DNA from 2 places in the Caballeronia sp. LZ024 genome. Region 2 is predicted to be linked to the other one. Evidence: predicted binding sites of a transcription regulator. Region 2 holds the regulator's gene; the other holds the start of a gene.
What was found. The regulator FliA, encoded in region 2, starts transcription of late flagellar genes. The targets are predictions, from matches to a motif close to CTAAAGTTTNNNNNNNNNNNGCCGNTA.
Positions count from the first base shown of each region.

Region 1: the regulator FliA is predicted to act here: its motif matches at 8,064-8,090, upstream of motA (flagellar motor stator protein MotA).

Region 1 is NZ_JARUXL010000004.1:539,074-548,250, forward strand. Features, by position in the region: gene QCE48_RS24640 (4-hydroxyproline epimerase) at 1-699, opposite strand, end outside; gene QCE48_RS24645 (dihydrodipicolinate synthase family protein) at 886-1,791, shown strand; gene QCE48_RS24650 (response regulator transcription factor) at 1,855-2,586, opposite strand; gene QCE48_RS24655 (MFS transporter) at 3,021-4,322, shown strand; gene QCE48_RS24660 (MFS transporter) at 4,450-5,892, shown strand; gene QCE48_RS24665 (hypothetical protein) at 6,028-6,177, shown strand; gene QCE48_RS24670 (hypothetical protein) at 6,252-6,524, opposite strand; gene QCE48_RS24675 (helix-turn-helix transcriptional regulator) at 6,670-7,494, opposite strand; gene QCE48_RS24680 (nuclear transport factor 2 family protein) at 7,635-8,018, shown strand; gene motA (flagellar motor stator protein MotA) at 8,172-9,041, shown strand; gene motB (flagellar motor protein MotB) at 9,066-9,177, shown strand, end outside.
Region 2 is NZ_JARUXL010000001.1:3,311,292-3,320,468, reverse strand. Features, by position in the region: gene QCE48_RS15030 (GGDEF domain-containing protein) at 264-1,277, shown strand; gene QCE48_RS15025 (RNA polymerase sigma factor FliA) at 1,441-2,172, opposite strand; gene QCE48_RS15020 (MinD/ParA family protein) at 2,195-3,100, opposite strand; gene flhF (flagellar biosynthesis protein FlhF) at 3,093-4,862, opposite strand; gene QCE48_RS15010 (thiamine pyrophosphate-binding protein) at 5,159-6,877, shown strand; gene QCE48_RS15005 (PepSY domain-containing protein) at 6,964-7,227, shown strand; gene QCE48_RS15000 (cytochrome b/b6 domain-containing protein) at 7,238-7,783, shown strand; gene QCE48_RS14995 (branched-chain amino acid ABC transporter substrate-binding protein) at 7,821-8,969, opposite strand; gene putA (trifunctional transcriptional regulator/proline dehydrogenase/L-glutamate gamma-semialdehyde dehydrogenase) at 9,058-9,177, opposite strand, start outside.

The sequences.
Region 1 (9,177 bases), on a different contig from region 2:
GTAGGCGCTGCCCGGGCAGAGCACGAAGCTGCGGCTGTCCAGCCCCGCGCGCGGCGAGTCCGAGAACAGTTCGATATGGTCGATGTACGCGCCATCGGCACCGGTGATGTTCTGCGCGGCGAGCGCGTCGCGGATCGCCTCGGTGAACGCGGTCAGTTGCGCGATGTTGGCCGGCACGAGTTCGCGCCCGTGGTCCGCGACGAGAAAGAACCAGTTGCCGCCCCACGCGACATCGCCCGTAAGCGCGCCGTGGCCCGGCACGTCGACCGTCACCGCCTGCCGGTGCCGGTACGCCGGCACATTGCGCACGCTGACGCTGCCGTTCCCGTTGAGCGTCGCCTCGACGATGCCGACCGGCGTCTCGATCCGGTGCGGCCCCGGCGCGATCCGTCCGAGATGCGCGAGCGAGACGACGAGCCCGATCGTGCCGTGCCCGCACATGCCGAGATAGCCGACATTGTTAAAAAAGATGACCGCAGCCGTGCTCGCCGGATCGTCGGGTTCGCACAAGAGCGCGCCGACGACCACGTCCGAGCCGCGCGGCTCCGTCACGATGCCCGCGCGCCAGGCGTCGAATTGCGCGCGAAAGACGTCGAGCCGTTCCCGCAGCGTGCCGCGCCCGAGATCCGGCCCGCCCGAAACAACGAGGCGGGTAGGCTCACCGCCCGTGTGCGAATCGATGATGTCGAGTGTTTTCATGCTGCTATCGTAGAAACGCGGCGGCGGCGCGTCTTGGCGCAGCTAACCGGTTTTCGTGACGATTTCGGCACAACGGAGCGTTTTGCGGACTATGCCGAAATCGGCACGCGAGACGCTTGATTCGCGCAAGACGCGTGCATTTTCGCTGCCTAAACTGGCGGCTACATTCACTCGAGGAGAGCCGCCGTGGCGCATATCTGGGAAGGCGTGATGCCCGCCGTCACCACCAAGTTCAACGCGGATTTCAGCATAGACCGCGCGTGGACGAAGAAGAATATCGAAGCGCAGATTGAGGCGGGCGTCGACGGCATCATCGTGGGCGGATCGCTCGGCGAGGCGTCGACGCTGTCGCTTGACGAGAAGCTCGACGTGCTCGACATCGCCGTGGACGCGTCGCGCGGCCGCGTGCCGGTCCTCCTGACGATTGCGGAAAACAGCACGCTCGACGGCTGCCGCCAGGCCGAACGCGCGGCCCGTCACGGCGCGGCGGGCTACATGGTGCTGCCGGGGCTGCGCTATCTGTCGGACCGGCGCGAGACGCTCAACCATTTCCGCATGATCGCCGACGCGAGCCCGCTGCCGATCATGGTCTACAACAATCCGCTCGCGTATGGCGTCGACGTGACGCCGCAGATGTTCGCCGAACTCGCCGAGGACGAGAAATTCGCCGCGATCAAGGAATCGTCGGGCGACGTGCGCCGGATCACCGATCTCATCAACGAGACCGGCGAGCGCTATGCGCTCTTTTGCGGAGTCGACAATCTCGCGATGGAAGCCATCCTGATGGGCGCGTGCGGCTGGGTCGCGGGGCTCGTGTGCGCGTTTCCGCACGAGACGGTGGCGATCTACCGGCTGCTGCGCGCCGGACGCATCGAAGAAGCACGGACGATCTACCGCTGGTTCGCGCCGATGCTCGCGCTCGACGTTTCGCACAAGCTCGTGCAGAACATCAAGCTTGCCGAGGCGATCGTCGGGCTCGGCACCGAGCCGGTGCGGCCGCCGCGCCTGCCACTCGCGGGCGAGGAGCGCAAGACAGTCGAGGCGCTGATCCGACGCTCGATCGAAACGCGGCCGGCGCTGCCTTCGCTGTAAGGCGTCGCGCAGCGGAAGGACGAAAAAAATGCCGTCTTGCGACGGCATTTTCCGTTGGCGTCCTCAGGCGGCGACATTCGACGCGTCGCGCTCGATCTGTTCCACTTCGTCGCCGTACAGATGGAGCAGCCGGTAACCGCTCTTGTAGACCGGCTGCAGGCGGAAGTGATTGACCGGCTCGATGTCGAGCGCGAGGCGCAGGCGCGACACGTGGCTGTCGATGGTGCGCGTGGATTCGCGGAATTCGCGCCCCCAGACCATCGCGAAAATGTGATCGCGCGACAACACGCGCCCGACGTTCGAGAAGAACAGCATCGCGAGCCGGAACTGCGTTCCGCTCAGTTGCACCGGCTTGCCGCGCACGGTGACGCTCTGCTGGCGCGCGTCGAAGTGATAGCAGCCGACGTCGAAGCTCGCGGACGTCTGCGCGGGATACGCGCGCCGCAAAAGCGCCTCGACGCGCGCGCCGAATTCGGCGGCGCGCACCGGGTGGGCGAGGAAGTCGTCGGCGCCGGCGGTCAGCGCGCGCACGACGTTGTGCTCGGCGCCGTCGGCGGTCACGAACATCACCGGGACGCGCTCGCCGAAGCTCGAACGCACCGACTTCAGCAGGTCGAGGCCACACAGGCCGGTGGAATGCCAGTCGAGGATCAGCATGTCGACGGTCGAGCGCGACAAGGCTTTCGAGAGCGCGAGGCCGTCGCCATAGACGACGCAGGTATGGCCGAGCCGCTTGACGAGTTCGCCAAGCAGGAGACGGTGAGTGGAATCGGTTTGAAGAACGGCGACACGCATGAAAGTCGGGCCCGGTGGTCGGAAAATGCGGCGACAAGGGTTCCGGGGCCACCGGAGCTTGGTTCGCCTTGGCCCCGGAAGCAGTCGCATCACAAGACCAATACAGAGGGCGGATTCTGAACAAGGGCCGGAGCCTGTCACATTGGATAAGTCCTATTTTTTACACAATGTGATGTGCTTACAGACGGCTTCCAGCGGCGCGCAGGGCGACATCCTGTAACATCCGATGTTTGGCAAAAAGTTCCCGCTTTCGCGCTGCCACCCGCAGATCGTGAAGGCAGGCTGCGCCGCGGCTCCGAGCCGCGCTGCGCGGCCGCGGTTTTCGCGCTGATCCGGCGCAGCTTTTCCGCAGTCGGGCGATGCCTCGTCCTGCGCGTTTCCACACGTTCCAACCCCGTGCGCGCGGCTTTTCCATTTACCGACGACTTTCATCGATGCAAGCAACACCACTCAACGGCGCCGTCCCCGCCGCTGGCCGCGCGCTCACGCGCGGCGACTATAAAACCCTGTCGCTCGCGGCGCTCGGCGGCGCGCTCGAGTTCTACGACTTCATCATTTTCGTGTTCTTCGCGCCGGTAATCGGCCAGTTGTTCTTCCCCGCGACGATCCCCGACTGGCTGCGCCAGTTGCAGACCTTCGGCATTTTCGCGGCCGGCTATCTCGCACGGCCGCTCGGCGGGATCATCATGGCGCACTTCGGCGACCTGCTCGGCCGCAAGCGCATGTTCACGCTTTCCGTGCTGCTGATGTCCGTGCCGACGCTCCTGATGGGCCTCTTGCCCACCTACGCGTCGATCGGCCTGATGGCGCCGGTGCTGCTGCTCCTGTTTCGCGTGATGCAGGGCGCGGCGGTCGGCGGCGAGGTGCCGGGCGCGTGGGTGTTCGTGTCCGAGCACGTGCCGTCGCGGCACATCGGCTACGCGTGCGGCACGCTGACCGCGGGTCTCACGGCCGGCATCCTGCTCGGCTCGCTGATCGCGGCGGCCGTCAACCGGAATTTCGCGCCCTCGGAAGTCGCGGATTTCGCCTGGCGCGTTCCGTTCCTGCTCGGCGGCGTCTTCGGATTGTTCTCGGTTTATCTGCGCCGCTGGCTGCATGAAACGCCGGTGTTCGCTGAATTGCAGAAGCGCAAGTCGCTTGCGGCCGAGATTCCGCTGAAGGCCGTCCTGCGCGACCACGGCCGCGCCGTGATCGTCTCGATGCTGCTCACGTGGATGCTGTCGGCGGCGATCGTCGTCGTGATCCTGATGACGCCGACGCTCCTGCAGAAACAGTTCCACATTCCCGCCGCGACGGCGCTGATCGCGAACTGCGTCGCGACCCTGTGCCTCACGATCGGCTGCGTGCTCGCAGGCGCGATCGCCGGGCGCGTCGGCGCGGGCAAGACGATCTTCGTCGGCGGCATCGCGCTCGCGATCTCGTACTACACGCTGTTCCAGCAACTGGCCGTCGATACGTCCGTGCTCGTGCCGTGGTACGCGTTCACGGGCTTCACGGTCGGCGTGATCGGCGCGATTCCGTTCGTGATGGTCAAGTCGTTCCCGGCGGTCGTGCGCTTTTCGGGCATTTCGTTCTCGTACAACGTCGCCTACGCGATTTTCGGCGGCCTCACGCCGATCGTCGTCTCGCTGATGATGAAATCCAATCCGATGGCGCCCGCGCTGTACGTGGCGGCGCTGTGCGTCGTCGGCGCGCTGACGACGCTTTTCATCCGGCACGCGCCGGAAAAGCACTGAAGACCGGGCATTGGCGGTTTGCGGCAAGGCGCGCCTGCGGGCGCGCTTTTTTTTCGCCGTCGCGGCCCGCAGCCACGTTTCACGTCACCCGGAAACATCGCGTGCGCGACGCGCCTACGATGTCCGCATGAACTCGAACCCCACTTCCCCTTCCTCCGGCCTCGACGCGCGGCACCTGCTGATCGTCGGTGCGACGAGCGTCGGCTTCGTCGTCTCGCAACTCGATGTGTCGATCGTCAATGTCGCGCTCGCGAGCATCGCCCACGACCTGAACGCGAGCCTCTCGAGCCTGCAATGGACCGTCGACGCTTACGCCCTCGCCTTCGCCGCGCTGATGCTCTCGGCGGGCGTGCTCGGCGACCGCTTCGGCGCGCGGCCATTGTTCGTCGCGGGGCTCGCGCTCTTCGCGCTGGCGTCGCTCGGCTGCGCGTTCGCGGCCGATGCGCCGCAACTCGTCGCCGCGCGCGCGTTGCAGGGCGTCGGCGCGGCGGCGATGCTGCCGAATTCCCTCGCGCTCCTGAACCGGTCGTGCGGCGACGACCGGCGCCTGCGCGCGCACGCGGTCGGACTATGGACGGCGGCGGGCGCGGTGTCGATCGCAGCGGGTCCGATCGTCGGCGGCATCCTGATCGCGGCCTTCGGCTGGCGCGGGATTTTCTGGGTCAACCTGCCGCTCTGCGCGGCCGGCATCGTCGCGACCTTCGTCTGGGTCGACGACACGCCGCGCGCGGCGCGCGCAAGCGGCGTCGATCTGCCCGGCCAGGCGCTCGCGATCGTCGCGCTGACGGCGTTTGTCGGCGCCATGATTGAACTGAGGCCGCGCGGGATCGCGCATCCGCTTGTGCTCGGCGGGATCGCGCTCGCGATCGCGGCGGGGACCGCGTTCGTCGCCGTCGAAAGGCGGAGCACCGCGCCGATGCTGCCGCTCCCGCTCTTCGCGGACCGCACGTTCAGCGCGGCGGTCGTATTCGGCGGGGTAGCGAACCTGACCTATTACGGGATGGTGTTCGTGCTGAGCCTGTATTTGCAGCGCGTGCTCGGCCATACGCCGTTGCAGACGGGCCTCGCGTTCCTTCCGCTGACGGGCGGCTTCTTGGTGTCGAATCTGGCGAGCGGCCCGGTGGTCGCGCGGTTCGGCTCGCGCGGGCCGATGATCGCCGGCGCGCTCATCGACGCAGCCGGTTTCGCGGCGCTCATGTTCGTCGGCGCATCGACGTCGACGGTCGCGCTGCTGCTGCCGTTCCTGCTGATCCCGACCGGCATGGGTCTCGCCGTGCCCGCGATGACGACGGCCATCCTCGGTACGGTCCGGCAGGAGCGCGCGGGGACGGCGTCGGCGGTGCTCAACACGGCGCGGCAGTCGGCCGGCGCGATCGGCGTCGCAGCGTTCGGCGCGCTCGCGGGTCACGCCACGGACGCGAGTCAGGTGGCGAGCATCATCGCGGGCGTGAAGTGGTCGGCGGGGATTTCGGTGGCGCTCCTGATCTGCGGCGCGCTGACGGCGCGTCGGGTGCGCAACGCCGGGCAGCCGGCGGCGAAAGGCGTGGCGGGCCGGGCGCCACGGCCGTGATGACACAGCGGGAATGGGCATGCCGCGCCGAGCACGAAGCCGCCGGCGTCATCCTTGCGGGAACGCCCCTTGCACGGTCAATCAAGCGCCCATCGTGCAAACGCGCGGCCCGCAGGCCGCTTGAGGAAAGCCGACATGTCCACGCCGCCTGATTCGCCGCCGCTCGATCCCGATCCGGACGAGTTGCTCGACCCCGATGCATCGCCGAACCCCGACGATCCCGATCTGCCCGACGGTCCCGATTCCGTCACGCCGTTCGCGCTCGGCGATTCGCCCCGCGCCTAGGCGCGCCGTGCGCCGATGCGAAAGCGCCCGCATCGCGAAACCGCGAGCGGGCGCCGACATGACAGCAACAAGCCCTACAGGCTCGTGGTCTGCACTTCGCCGGTTTCGAGCGCGCGCTCGATCAGCGCTTCCTGCTGCGCCTTGCGCACCGCATCGGCGACGAAGCTCTCCGGTGCTTCCACTTCCGCCTTGATCGCGCCGATGATGCCGCTCGCGTCGACGATCACGAGCGACTCCGCCGAATCCGCGCGGCTGATGATCACGCGCTGCGGCCCGCCGCCCTCCGCGATGCTGGCGCAGAACGCCATCCGCTGTCCGCCGATGGTTTGCTCGAAGGTATGGATCATCGCTTTCTCGCCCTTGTCTGATGCTTCGTTGGTTGGTTCGCCGGGCCGTGCTTCCGGCGCGCTCTTGCACGATCGCGAACGACGCGCGGCCCTGTTTCATTGATCGGCGGCCCGGCCGGAGGTTCCATTTCGCCTGCGCCGCCCGTCACGCGGACGCCGTCGCGCGCAAGGCGGCGGCGGTCTCGGCGTCGGCGGGAAAGAACGCTTCGATCGCCAGTTCGGACAATGTGATGTCGACCGGCGTGCCGAAGACCGTCGTCGTGCTGAAGAACGACAGCACGCCCGCCGCCGTGCGCAGCCTGAACGGCACGACGACCGCGTCGATCTCGCCGTGCATAGCCTGAGCAAGCCCCGCGCCCGCATGCGGCGGCGCCGGATACGACTCCAGTTCGCGCAGCAAATCGGCCAGCACCGGATCGCCGGAGACTTCGATTTGGCGCCGCACGCGCGCGAGCAGATGCGCACGCCACTCGTGCCAGTTGACGATCGCGTCGGCGAGCCCCTTCGGATGCAGCGACAGCCGCAGCACGTTCACGGGCCCTTCCAGCAGCGCCGGATCGGCGAGCGCGACGAGCGGCGCCACCGCCGCGTTGGCGGCCATCATCGTCCAGTGGCGGTCGACCGCCAGCGCCGGATACGGCTCGTGGCCCTTCAGCACGAGATCCACCGCCCGCCGCGCCGCGGACAGTTGCGGATCGGCGAGCGTGCGTTCGCGATACAGCGGCGCGTAGCCGGCCGCGATGAAGAGCGTATTGCGCTCGCGCAGCGGCACGTCGAGCTGTTCGGCGAGCCGGATCAGCATCTCGCGGCTCGGCACGGACCGGCCCGATTCGACGAAGCTCAGATGGCGCGTGGAAACCTGTGCGTCGCCCGCGAGGTCGAGCTGGCTCAGTCTTCTGCGCTGCCGCCATTCGCGCAGCAAGGCGCCGACGGGCTTGCGCGGCGCGGCGTGGGCAAGGGTCGAGTTCATGACGGCGATCATAGTCGAAGGGTGTGCGGGCGTTCCATTACCTACGGCGTAATCGACAGGCGTTTGCGCGTCTTCGATAGTTCGGTCACGGCGACAGGACACGCGTGCCGCTGCGCCGAACTCACTTAAAAGGAGCCACCATGAACGCCCAGTCCCCTTCCCGCGATGTCCTGATCGACCGCTACTTCGACGCATGGAACGAAACCGACGCCGAACGCCGCGCCACGCTGATTCGAGCGAGCTATGCGGAACACGCGAGCTATCGCGATCCGCTCCTGCACGGCGACGGCCACGCCGGCATCGACGCGATGATCCGCGCCGTGCACGAGCGCTTTCCCGCGCACACGTTCCGGCGCACGACCGATGTCGACGGTTTCGCCAACCATCTGCGTTTCAGTTGGGAATTGCGCACGCCGCAAGGCCAGACCATCGTGAAAGGCACTGATTTCGGCACGCTCGACGACAATGAACGCATCGTCTCGATCACCGGTTTCCTCGATCAGACGCCCGGCGCGGCCTTGTAAAACTTACCTACAAACGTTTGCTGACAAACTTTCTTTCCTCCCGCCCTAAATCTCCGCCCAGCCACGCCGTTAAGACCAAAGACGACTTTGCGCAAGCTACGGCCCAGTATTTCCTGACCTTGCGCAAAGCCCACGACTCTCGCGGAGAAAGAAATGTTTGTCGTAATCGGATGGGTGTTGGTCATCGGCTCGGTGATCGGAAGTTTTGTCGGCGTCGGCGGGCATCTGGCCGCGCTCGTGCAGCCGTTCGAGTTGCTGTGTATTTTCGGCGCGGCGATCGGCGCGTTCGTCGTGTCGAATCCGACCGCCACGCTGAAGAAAACGCTCAAGGCGCTGCCGAGCATCTTTAAGAGCGGCGCGTACACAAAGGAGAAATATCTCGCGCTGATCGCGCTGCTCTACGAACTGCTTCAGAAGGCGCGCAAGGAAGGCATGATGGCGCTCGAAGCCGATGTCGACGCGCCCGAAGCCAGCCCGCTCTTTCAGAAATACGAAGACGTGATGAAGGATCATCACCTGCTCGATTTCATCGTCGACTATCTGCGCATGATGTCGAGCGGCAACGTGAACGCGCTCGAAATGCAAGACCTGATGGACGAGGAACTCGACACGCACCACACCGAGGCATCGGTTGCCGCCAACGCGATCCAGAAGATGGCCGACGGCCTGCCCGCGTTCGGCATCGTCGCGGCGGTGATGGGCGTCGTGCACACGATGGGCTCCGTCGGCGCCGCGCCCGCCGTGCTCGGCGAGATGATCGCCGGCGCGCTCGTCGGCACGTTCCTCGGCATTTTGCTCGCGTATGGCTTCATCGGGCCGCTCGCGGACCTGCTCAACGCGAAGGGCCAGGCCGAAGCCAAGCCGTATCAATGCGTGAAGTCGGTGCTGCTCGCCTCGATGAACGGCTACGCGCCGACGCTCGCCGTCGAGTTCGGCCGCAAGGTGCTCTTCACCGCAGACCGCCCGAGTTTCAAGGAACTCGACGACGCCGTGCGCGCCACCAAGATGCCGAAATCGGCCTAATTAGCGCATCGAACGGACGAGATCATGGCTGAAAAACCTTCACGCGACCCGCTGCAATCCGTGCTCGCGCCGACCGTCGTCGTGCGCCGCAAGAAAAAGGGCGGCCACGGCGGCCATCATGGCGGCGCATGGAAGA
Region 2 (9,177 bases):
AGCGCCGTTAATCACCTGTCCGAGATGCATTCCCGCACGATCCACAGCAACATGCAAAAAGTTGCAAAATATCGGTCGTCGAAGACGATCATCGCGACGGGGCCGCAAAACGACAATAGCACCACAGGTAAAGACGCGCGCAAAAGACCATCGCAGGAAGCAATCACCACCAGGGGTTCAGTATGGAGCAGGCGCATCAACCGGCACGCCGGGCCTATGCCTTCGCATGGTCCGGCAACCGGAATCCCGAACGCGAGCAGGCCATGCTGCGTATCGGGATGGGAGCGGCAGTTCTGCTGGCTTATGCGGTCTATGCATGGCAGCACCCTTCGGCAAACGCATCGCTGATCACGCGGATGATCGCGCTCTACGTCTCTTACGGCGCCATCACGCTGTGGCTCGTCATCCGGATGATGTCGCTGTCCAACGTCCGGCTCGTCATCACCACCATCCTCGATCAGGCGCTGCTCGGCGCCATGCTCTTTCTCTGCGGCACGCTCGCTCTGCCGCTGCTGTGGGTCGTCTTCTGGTTTCTGATCGGCTCGGGATGCCGCTATGGCAAACGCACGCTCGCCATCTCATGCGCGACGGCGCTCATCGCGATCATCGCGCTGGCGTTGTGGCAGCCGTGGTGGGTGGCGAACCGCGCCGCCGCGCTCGGGCTCGCCTTGAGCGTGCTGGGCGTGTCGGTGTATCTGAGCGTGCTGGTCGACAGGCTCGGCAGCGCGAATCGCGTGCTGGCGCGGCAGGCATCGACGGATCCGCTCACGGGTCTGTTCAACCGTTACGCGCTGGAACAAGCCGTGAATCGCGCGATGTCCGCGCCCGAAGCCGTCGACGCTCATACCAGCGCGTTGCTGTTGATCGATCTCGACGGCTTCAAGGAAGTGAACGATACCTACGGCCACGCGGTCGGCGATGTGCTGTTGCAGTCGTTCGCGCAATTGCTCGCGCGGCGTATGCGCAAGACCGACACCATCGCGCGGCTGGGCGGCGACGAGTTCGTCGTGCTCGCGCGCGACATGCGCGATCGCAGCGCGGTGCTCGCGCTGACCGATGGCATTCATTCGGCGCTTGCCGATCTGACTTTAGTGCAGGAACGGCCGGTGAGCGTATCGGCGAGTATCGGTGCCTGTTTGCTTTCCGGCGCCGCGCAAGCCCATGAGGCCGGTATCACCGCGGTGCTCAGGGCCGCGGATCGCGCGATGTATCGCGCAAAGAGTCTCGGCGAAGGCAAGACGGTGTTTGCCGAAGCGCATGACTTCGAGATGCATTGAATGTTTGCGAGCGCGCTGGCAAATCGAAGCGCGCGCGGCCTGACGCCGCGCTTGTTCGCTCAACTTTCCGGCATCGGCGCGCTTTGAAGCGGGCCGCCGCACGTCATTCACTCAGGCGCGCGGCCCCGATTCGGAACGCCGCGCGCCTTTACAACGTCGACGCTCAGGCTTCCACGCTCGACCACGCCAGTTCGCGCAGCTTCGCGCGCAGGCGGGCGACAGCCTGGCTGTGCAACTGGCACACCCGCGACTCGCTCACTTCCATCACCGCGCCGATTTCGCGCAGATTCAGGCCTTTTTCGTAGTAGAGGCTCATCAGGAGCTTCTCGCGTTCGGGCAGCTTGTCGATCGCATCGACCAGCGCCGAGCGCAGACTGCCGTCGAGCAGCGCGGACAGCGGGTCCGATCGGTCGACGCAATAGCGGTCGAGGAACGGCTCGTCGTCGGCGGAGCGGTCGAAGTCTTCGTAATAGATGAGCTGGCTGCCATGCAGGTCCTGCAGCATCGACTGATATTCGTCGAGCGGCATCTTCAGATGCTCGGCGATTTCGGTCTCGCTCGCGGAGCGGCCAAGCGACTGCTCGACCTTGTGCACCGCCGATTCCACCTCGCGCGAGGTCTTGCGCATGCTGCGCGGCAGCCAGTCGTTGGCACGCAGCTCGTCGAGCATCGCGCCGCGAATGCGCTGGCTCGCGTAGGTCTCGAACTGCGCGCCCTGATCTTCCTTGTAGCGATTCGCGGCGTCCATCAGGCCGATCATGCCGGCCTGGATCAGGTCGTCGAGATCGACGCTCGCCGGCATCTTCGCGACGAGCTGGAGTCCCAGCCTGCGCACGAGCGGCGCGTAGCGCGTCAGCACTTCGGATTGCGAGAGCTTTCCCTGGGCGTTGTACATCTTGATCCCCTCTTTCCCTATGTCACATCGACGCCGTGCTGCTCAACTCGTGAGCGGCCGGGGTCCCGGCGCGGTATCCGGACTGTTCGTCCACCGCGCCCGTCATTGCTGTCATGCCTCTTTCGATGTCGTCCCGCCGGAATGGCGCGGGCCGCATCGGCCAGTGCAAAAGTTCTGCGGCAATCTGCCGGTAGTCGCGCGCAGCCGGTGTCGCCGGAAAGGCTTCGACGGCACAGCGCGCGAGTTCCCGCGCCCGCGATACGCGCGCATCTTCCGCGACGTATCCCGCCTGTGCGAGCGACACGGCGAGATACCGGCTCGCGACACCCGACAGGTTTTCAAACGCGGTGGCCGCGTCGGTTGCGTTCTGCACGTGATTCACGAGCACGCGAAACTGCCCGATAGCGTGCGCGTAGTGCAGGCGCTTCATGCATGCGTAAGCTTCGGTGATCGCTGCCGCTGCGACGCGGGTCACGATCAGGAAGTCGTGCGCCTGCGCCGCGAGCGACGACAGCGCACCATTGCGATCGAGTTGCGTGTCGATCAGCACGATGTCGGCGGGGCCGTCGAGCAGTGCCCGGCACTGGCCCGCGTCGTGGCTGATGCGTTCGTCGCGCGGCGCCGCCAGGAGCGAAAAGCCGAACGGCGTGCGCGTCACCGCGTCCTGCAGGAAGCGCCGGCCCGACATCACCGAGGCGAGCGCGCCCGTATCGTTCAGACCGAGCATCTTGCTGAGCGAGCCGGCGTTCTGGCGCTCGTCGATCACGAGGACGTCGCGGCCGTGGATCGCGAGGGCCGCGGCGAGATTCGCCACCGTCGACGTGCAGCCGATGCCGGCCGGCCCGCCGGCCACCGCGACGACGCGCGATCCCGCGTTCGTCAGAAGCCGTCTCAGACCTTCCGCCTGATCGAGCACGAACTTATCCAAAGTGAACCTCATGCAGTTCGGTGGAAGCACGCGCCGACAGCGCGGACAGCAACGCGGGCACTTCTTCGTCCTGCGGCACGAAGGGCGACCCGTCGCGCGGAATGCAGAACGCGCTCTTGATCAGGAAACGCTTGGTCGCGACGTACAGGTTCTCCGGCACCTTCTGTCCCGTCGATACGTAATGCACGGGCAGCTTGTAGCGGATCACGGTGTCGAGCACGCCGCCGAGGTTCGTGGCTTCGTCGATCTTCGTCAGGATGCAGCCCGCGAGCGGCGGCTGGTCCGGCGTGCTCTGGTAAGCCTGCACGACTTCGTTGAGCGTGTCGCCGTGGCTCGTCGCGTTCAGAAGCAGAAGGCGCTGCACCGGATGACCGGCGCCGCACAGCATCGTGATCTGGTCGGAGACCATGCGGTCGCGCTGGCTCATGCCGATCGTGTCGATCAGCACGATATGTTTGTTGCGCAGCTCGGAGAGCGCGAGTTGCAGGTCGGCGCCGTCCTTCACCGCGTGCACCGACACGCCGAGAATCTTGCCGAAGATGCGCAATTGTTCATGCGCGCCGATCCGGTAGCTGTCGGTCGTCAGGAGCGCGACCTTGCTCGCGCCGAAGCGCATCACGCAACGCGCGGCGAGCTTCGCGGTGGTCGTCGTCTTGCCGACGCCCGTCGGGCCCATCAGCGCGAACACGCCGCCGCGATCCATCATCGCTTCTTCGCTGTCCATCACCGGCAGGTTTGTTTCGAGCACCTGCTGCACCCACTCCAGCGCGGCTTCGACGTGCTCCATTTCCGGCATGTTGTCGATGACCATGCGCACCAGTTGCGCCGAGAAGCCGGCGGCGAACAGGCGCTTGGTCAGCGCGGCGTTGGTCGGGCTGCGGCGCTGGCGGTCGCCCCACAGCAGACCGGCGAAGTGCTCTTCCATCATCCCGCGCATCGACGACAGTTCGTTCATCACGGTGTCGTTGACGACCTGCTCCATGCGCGCACGGATCGCTTCCGTGACGGCCGCGGCCGCGCTCGCCGGCAGGCCCGCAAAAGCGCCTTCCTGTGCCGGACGCGCCTGGGACGTCGAATGCGATGCGTCGTCGGACGGCTCCGGCTGCGGCATCTGCACCGTGACGATCTTCTGCGCGGCGCGGCGCGCGGCGATCTGCGCGGCTTCGCGCGCCCAGTCGGGCGTGTCGATCTTCGAGTGCTGCGGCGGGTTCGGCTGGCGCATGCGGGGCGCTTCCGGCGTCTCGGTCTTCTCGACGGCGGACACCGGAACCGGCGTACCGAGGCCCTTGGCGATCGCGCTGGCGGGCGTCATGACGCGGTTCGGCGGCGTCGGCACGGCGGCCTGCTGGGCGACGCGCCGGGCATGCTCGATCAGCCACGGATTCGATTCGGCCATCGTGCGCGGCGCTTCGTCGAAGGCGTTGCGGCGCTTCGGCGCGAGTTCCGGCTGCGCTTGCGTGTGGTCGTCTTCGTCCGCTTCGGAGTTCGCACCGAAAACCGACGAGAACACGTCGCCGCTCGCATAGGGGTTCATCGCGCCGGCGCTCACGATGGCCTTCGCGGCCGCAGCGGCCATCGACGGCGCGGCCTCCCCGGCGACGGGCGAAATCTTCGCCAGATCGCTGTCGGCGACGCTCACGATCTCGACGGTGCCGTCTTCCAGCGTGCGATTCGAGAGGACGACCGCATCGGGGCCCAGGGCTTCCCGCACGAGACGCAGTGCGTCCCGACTTGTCGCGCCGACGAATTTACGAATGTTCAAGCTTGCCCCCGATGAGGTTTGACGACTTCAATCTTTGCTGACGGGCGCGGCGGCGAAGGCCGCAACCGTTTTCCATGGAAGTCATTATTCCGAATGTCGGCGAGGGACTATCTGGCGATAAGGGGTGAGAAAGCGGGGTAATTCGGATGATGGGATTTGGCCGCACCGGCCAAAAAGGCGCCGCGCGCGTTCCGGCGCGGCTCCATCGGGATTTGCGCCTCTGGCTGAACGCGGGCCGCTCGGCGTAAGCTGTCGGGTCGGATCACCGCCCGAAACAATCACGGAGATTTCACCGCATGGCGTCCGCAGTCGCTGCTTCTTCCTCCTCCTCCTCCGATTCCCCGACCACCACCGGCGCCCGGCTCGTCGTCGATGGGCTCGTCACGCATGGCGTCGAGCGCGTGTTCTGCGTGCCCGGCGAGAGTTTTCTCGCCGTCCTCGATTCGCTGCACGACGAAACCGGTCAGATCCAGACGATCGTCTGCCGCCATGAAGCGGGCGCGGCCAACATGGCCGAGGCCGTCGGCAAGCTAACCGGCCGGCCGGGCGTCGCCATCGTCACGCGCGGGCCGGGCGCGACGCACGCGTCGATCGGCGTGCATACCGCCTTCCAGGACTCGACGCCGATGATCCTCCTGATCGGCCAGTGCGCGCGCGAGCACATGGACCGCGAGGCGTTTCAGGAGATCGACTATCGGCGGGTGTTCGGGCAGATGGCGAAGTGGGTCGCGCAGATCGACGACGCGCGGCGCGTGCCCGAATACCTGAGCCATGCGTTTCATCTCGCGACCTCCGGGCGTCCCGGTCCGGTCGTTCTCGCGCTCCCCGAGGACATGCTGAGCGAGCCGTGCCCGGCCGTCCCGGGCGCGCCGCGTTATCAGCGCGTGGCCGCCGCGCCCGCGCCCGCGCAGATGGAACGCCTGCACGCGATACTCTCGGCGGCCGAGCGGCCGTTCGTGATCGCGGGCGGCAGCGGCTGGACCGAAGCCGCGACGCAGGATGTCGCGCGCTTTATCGAGCAATGGCAGTTGCCCACGGGCTGCGCGTTCCGCTTCCAGGACACGCTGAACAACGAGCATCCGAACTATGCGGGCGACGTCGGTCTCGGGATCAATCCGGCGCTTGCCGCGCGCATCCGCGAGGCGGACGTGCTGCTCGTGATCGGCCCGCGCCTCGGCGAATCGACGACGGGCGGCTACACGCTCCTCGACATCCCGAAGACGAAGCAGACGCTCATCCATATTCACCAGGGCGCGGACGAACTCGGACGCGTCTATTCAGCCGACTTGCCGATCGTCTCGGGGATGCCGGAAATCGCATCGGCGCTGGCCGCGCTCGCGCCGCCCGCGACGCCCGCCTGGTCCGGCACGGCCGCCGCCGCTCACGATGCGTATCTCGAATGGCGCAAGCCGCGCCCAATGCTCGGCGATGTGCAACTCGGCGAGATCATGCGTCAACTGAGCGAGCGCCTTCCCGCCGACGCCATCCTCACCAACGGCGCCGGCAATTACGCGACGTGGCTGCATCGGCATTACGCATACCGGCATTTCCGCTCGCAGATCGCGCCGACCAGCGGCGCAATGGGCTACGGCGTGCCAGCGGCGATCGCGGCGAAGTCGCTCTATCCTGCGCGCACGGTTATCGCGTTCGCCGGCGACGGTTGCTTCATGATGTCGAGCCACGAAATCGCCACCGCGATGCAGTATGGGTTGCCGGTGATCTTCATCGTCGTGAACAACGGGCAATACGGCACCATCCGCATGCATCAGGAGCGCCACTATCCGAACCGCGTGCACGGGACCGGGCTCACGAACCCGGATTTTCCCGCCTACGCGCGATCGTTCGGCGCGCATGGCGAACGGGTCGAGACGACCGACGCGTTCATGCCCGCATTCGAGCGCGCGGTGAGTTCGGGGCTGCCGGCGGTGATCGAAATCCGCATTCCGCCGGATCAGAGCACGCCGGGCGCGACGCTCGACCAGATTCGGCAGAACGGGGCAAGTAAAACGCGCTGACACCGATCAATTACCCTTACACTTTCCTTGCGAGCGTGTTCCTGCGGCAGTACAGTGACCGCTCGACAACCAGCAAGGAAATTGAAATGCTCAAATTTCTGACAGTGGCCGCGCTGATCGGTTTTTCCGGCGCGGCATTCGCGAAGGCCGACTGCACGGCTCATCCGAAGAGCGAATGGATGAAGGAGTCGGACGCGCGCGCGAAACTGGAAGCAGAGGGCTACAAGATCAAGAAGTTCAAGGTCGACGGCAACTGCTACGAGATCTACGGCCACAACAAGGACGGCAAGAAGGTCGAGATCTATTACGACACGAAGACGCTCGCCGTCGTGAAGTCGGAAGTCGAATAAGCGTTCCACGATGCCCGCGACGATCGTTCACCGCATCAAGATTTGGGACCTTTGCGTGCGGCTCACGCACTGGACGGTCGCGGGCATCGTCATCTGGAATCTCTTCGGTCCTACCGACGAAGCGCATCGCGTGCTCGGCTATATCGCGGGCGGGCTCGTCGTGCTTCGGATCCTCTGGGGTCTGGTCGGCACGCCGCATGCGCGCTTTTCGGCATGGTGGCCGACGCCGTCGCATCTCGCCGACTATCTGCGCTCGCTTGCCGCCGGCAAGCCGATCCATCATCTCTCGCACAATCCGCTCGGCGGCCTGATGGCGATCGCGCTCTGGCTCCTGATTCTCGCGCTCGGCGTGACTGGCTGGCTGATGCGCCTCGACGCCTTCTGGGGCGAGGACTGGCCGCAGGACCTGCACGAATATCTGTCGATCGCGCTCGAACTGTGCGTGTATGCGCATGTCGTCGCCGCGCTCGTGATGAGCGTCTGGATGCGCGAAAATCTGATCGTCGCGATGCTGACCGGTTTCAAGCGCGACCCGCACAGCAAAAAGGCCCCGTAAAAACGGGGCCTTTTTTTGAAGCTGAAGCGAAAACGGCTTACTTGCCGCCCACGCTTTGCAGCGTCGTCCACTTGCCGCCGACGACCTTGTACAGCGTGATGCCGCCGTTCTTCAGGTCGCCCTTCGTGTCATACGCCAGCTTCGACGTCGTCACGCCCGGCATTTCGGTCTTCGCGAGGAACGGCAGGTACTTGGCCGGATCGGTCGAGTTCGCCTTCTTCATCGCGTTGAACATCGCCATTGCGCCGTCGTAGGCATACGGCGAGTACGTCTGCACGTCTTCGTTGAAGCGCTTCTTGTACTTCGCCGTGTATTCCGCGCCGCCGGGCATCTGGTCCATCGGCAGGCCCGCGAGCGACGCGACGGTGCCGTCGGCGGCGTCGCCGGCGATCTTCACGAACGTGTCGGTCTTGACCATTTCACCCGCCATCAGGGGCGCGCGGAAGCCGAGCGTCTTCATCTGCTTGACCATCGGCGCGGCTTGCGAATCGGCGCCGCCGTAGTAGACGAGGTCCGGGTTGGACGCCTTGATCTTGGTCAGAATCGCCTTGAAGTCGACGGCCTTGTCGTTCGTGAATTCACGCACGACGATCGTGCCGCCCGCCGCCTTCGCGGCCTTCTCGAACTGGTCGGCGAGACCCTGGCCGTAGGCCGTGCGGTCGTCGACGATCGCGATCTTCTTGACCTTCAGGTTCTTCACCGCGAACTCGCCCGCGACCGAACCCTGCTGCGTGTCCGAGGTCATCATGCGGAACGCGGTCTTGTAGCCTTGCGTCGTGTATTCCGGCGCCGTCGCCATTGCGATCTCGGGGATGCCCGCGTTCGCGTAGATGCGCGATGCCGGGATCGTCGTGCCCGAGTTGAAGTGGCCGAGCATGCCCTTGATGCCGTCGTCCACGAGCTTCTGCGCGACGGTCGTACCCGTGCGCGGGTCGGCCTGGTCGTCGGCTGCGTTCAGCACGATGCGCACCGGCTTGCCGCCGATCACCGGCTTGGTCGCATTGAAATCTTCGACGGCGAGCGTGATGCCGTTCTCGAAGTCCTTGCCGTAGTGAGCCTGCGCGCCCGTCATCGGAGCGGCGAAACCTACTTTCACATCTTCTGCCTGCTGTGCGACTGCGGTCCCCGCGAGCGACAGGCCGGCAACTGCCAAGGCCGCTGCCAGCTTGTTCATCGTGTGCTTCATAGCTTCTCCTAGTACCAGTGTGGATGGCAGCTTCTTGCCGGGATCGCCGTGCCCGCTGCCGTTTGTTTGAATCGACCGCTGAGGATTCTCAACCGATCGTCATCAAATTCGCGTTGCCGCCCGCCGCCGCCGTGTTCACGCTCACCGAGCGCTCCGTCAGCAGCCGTTCGAGCGCGTAGTCTTCACCGTCGTGACCGCCGTCGGCGAA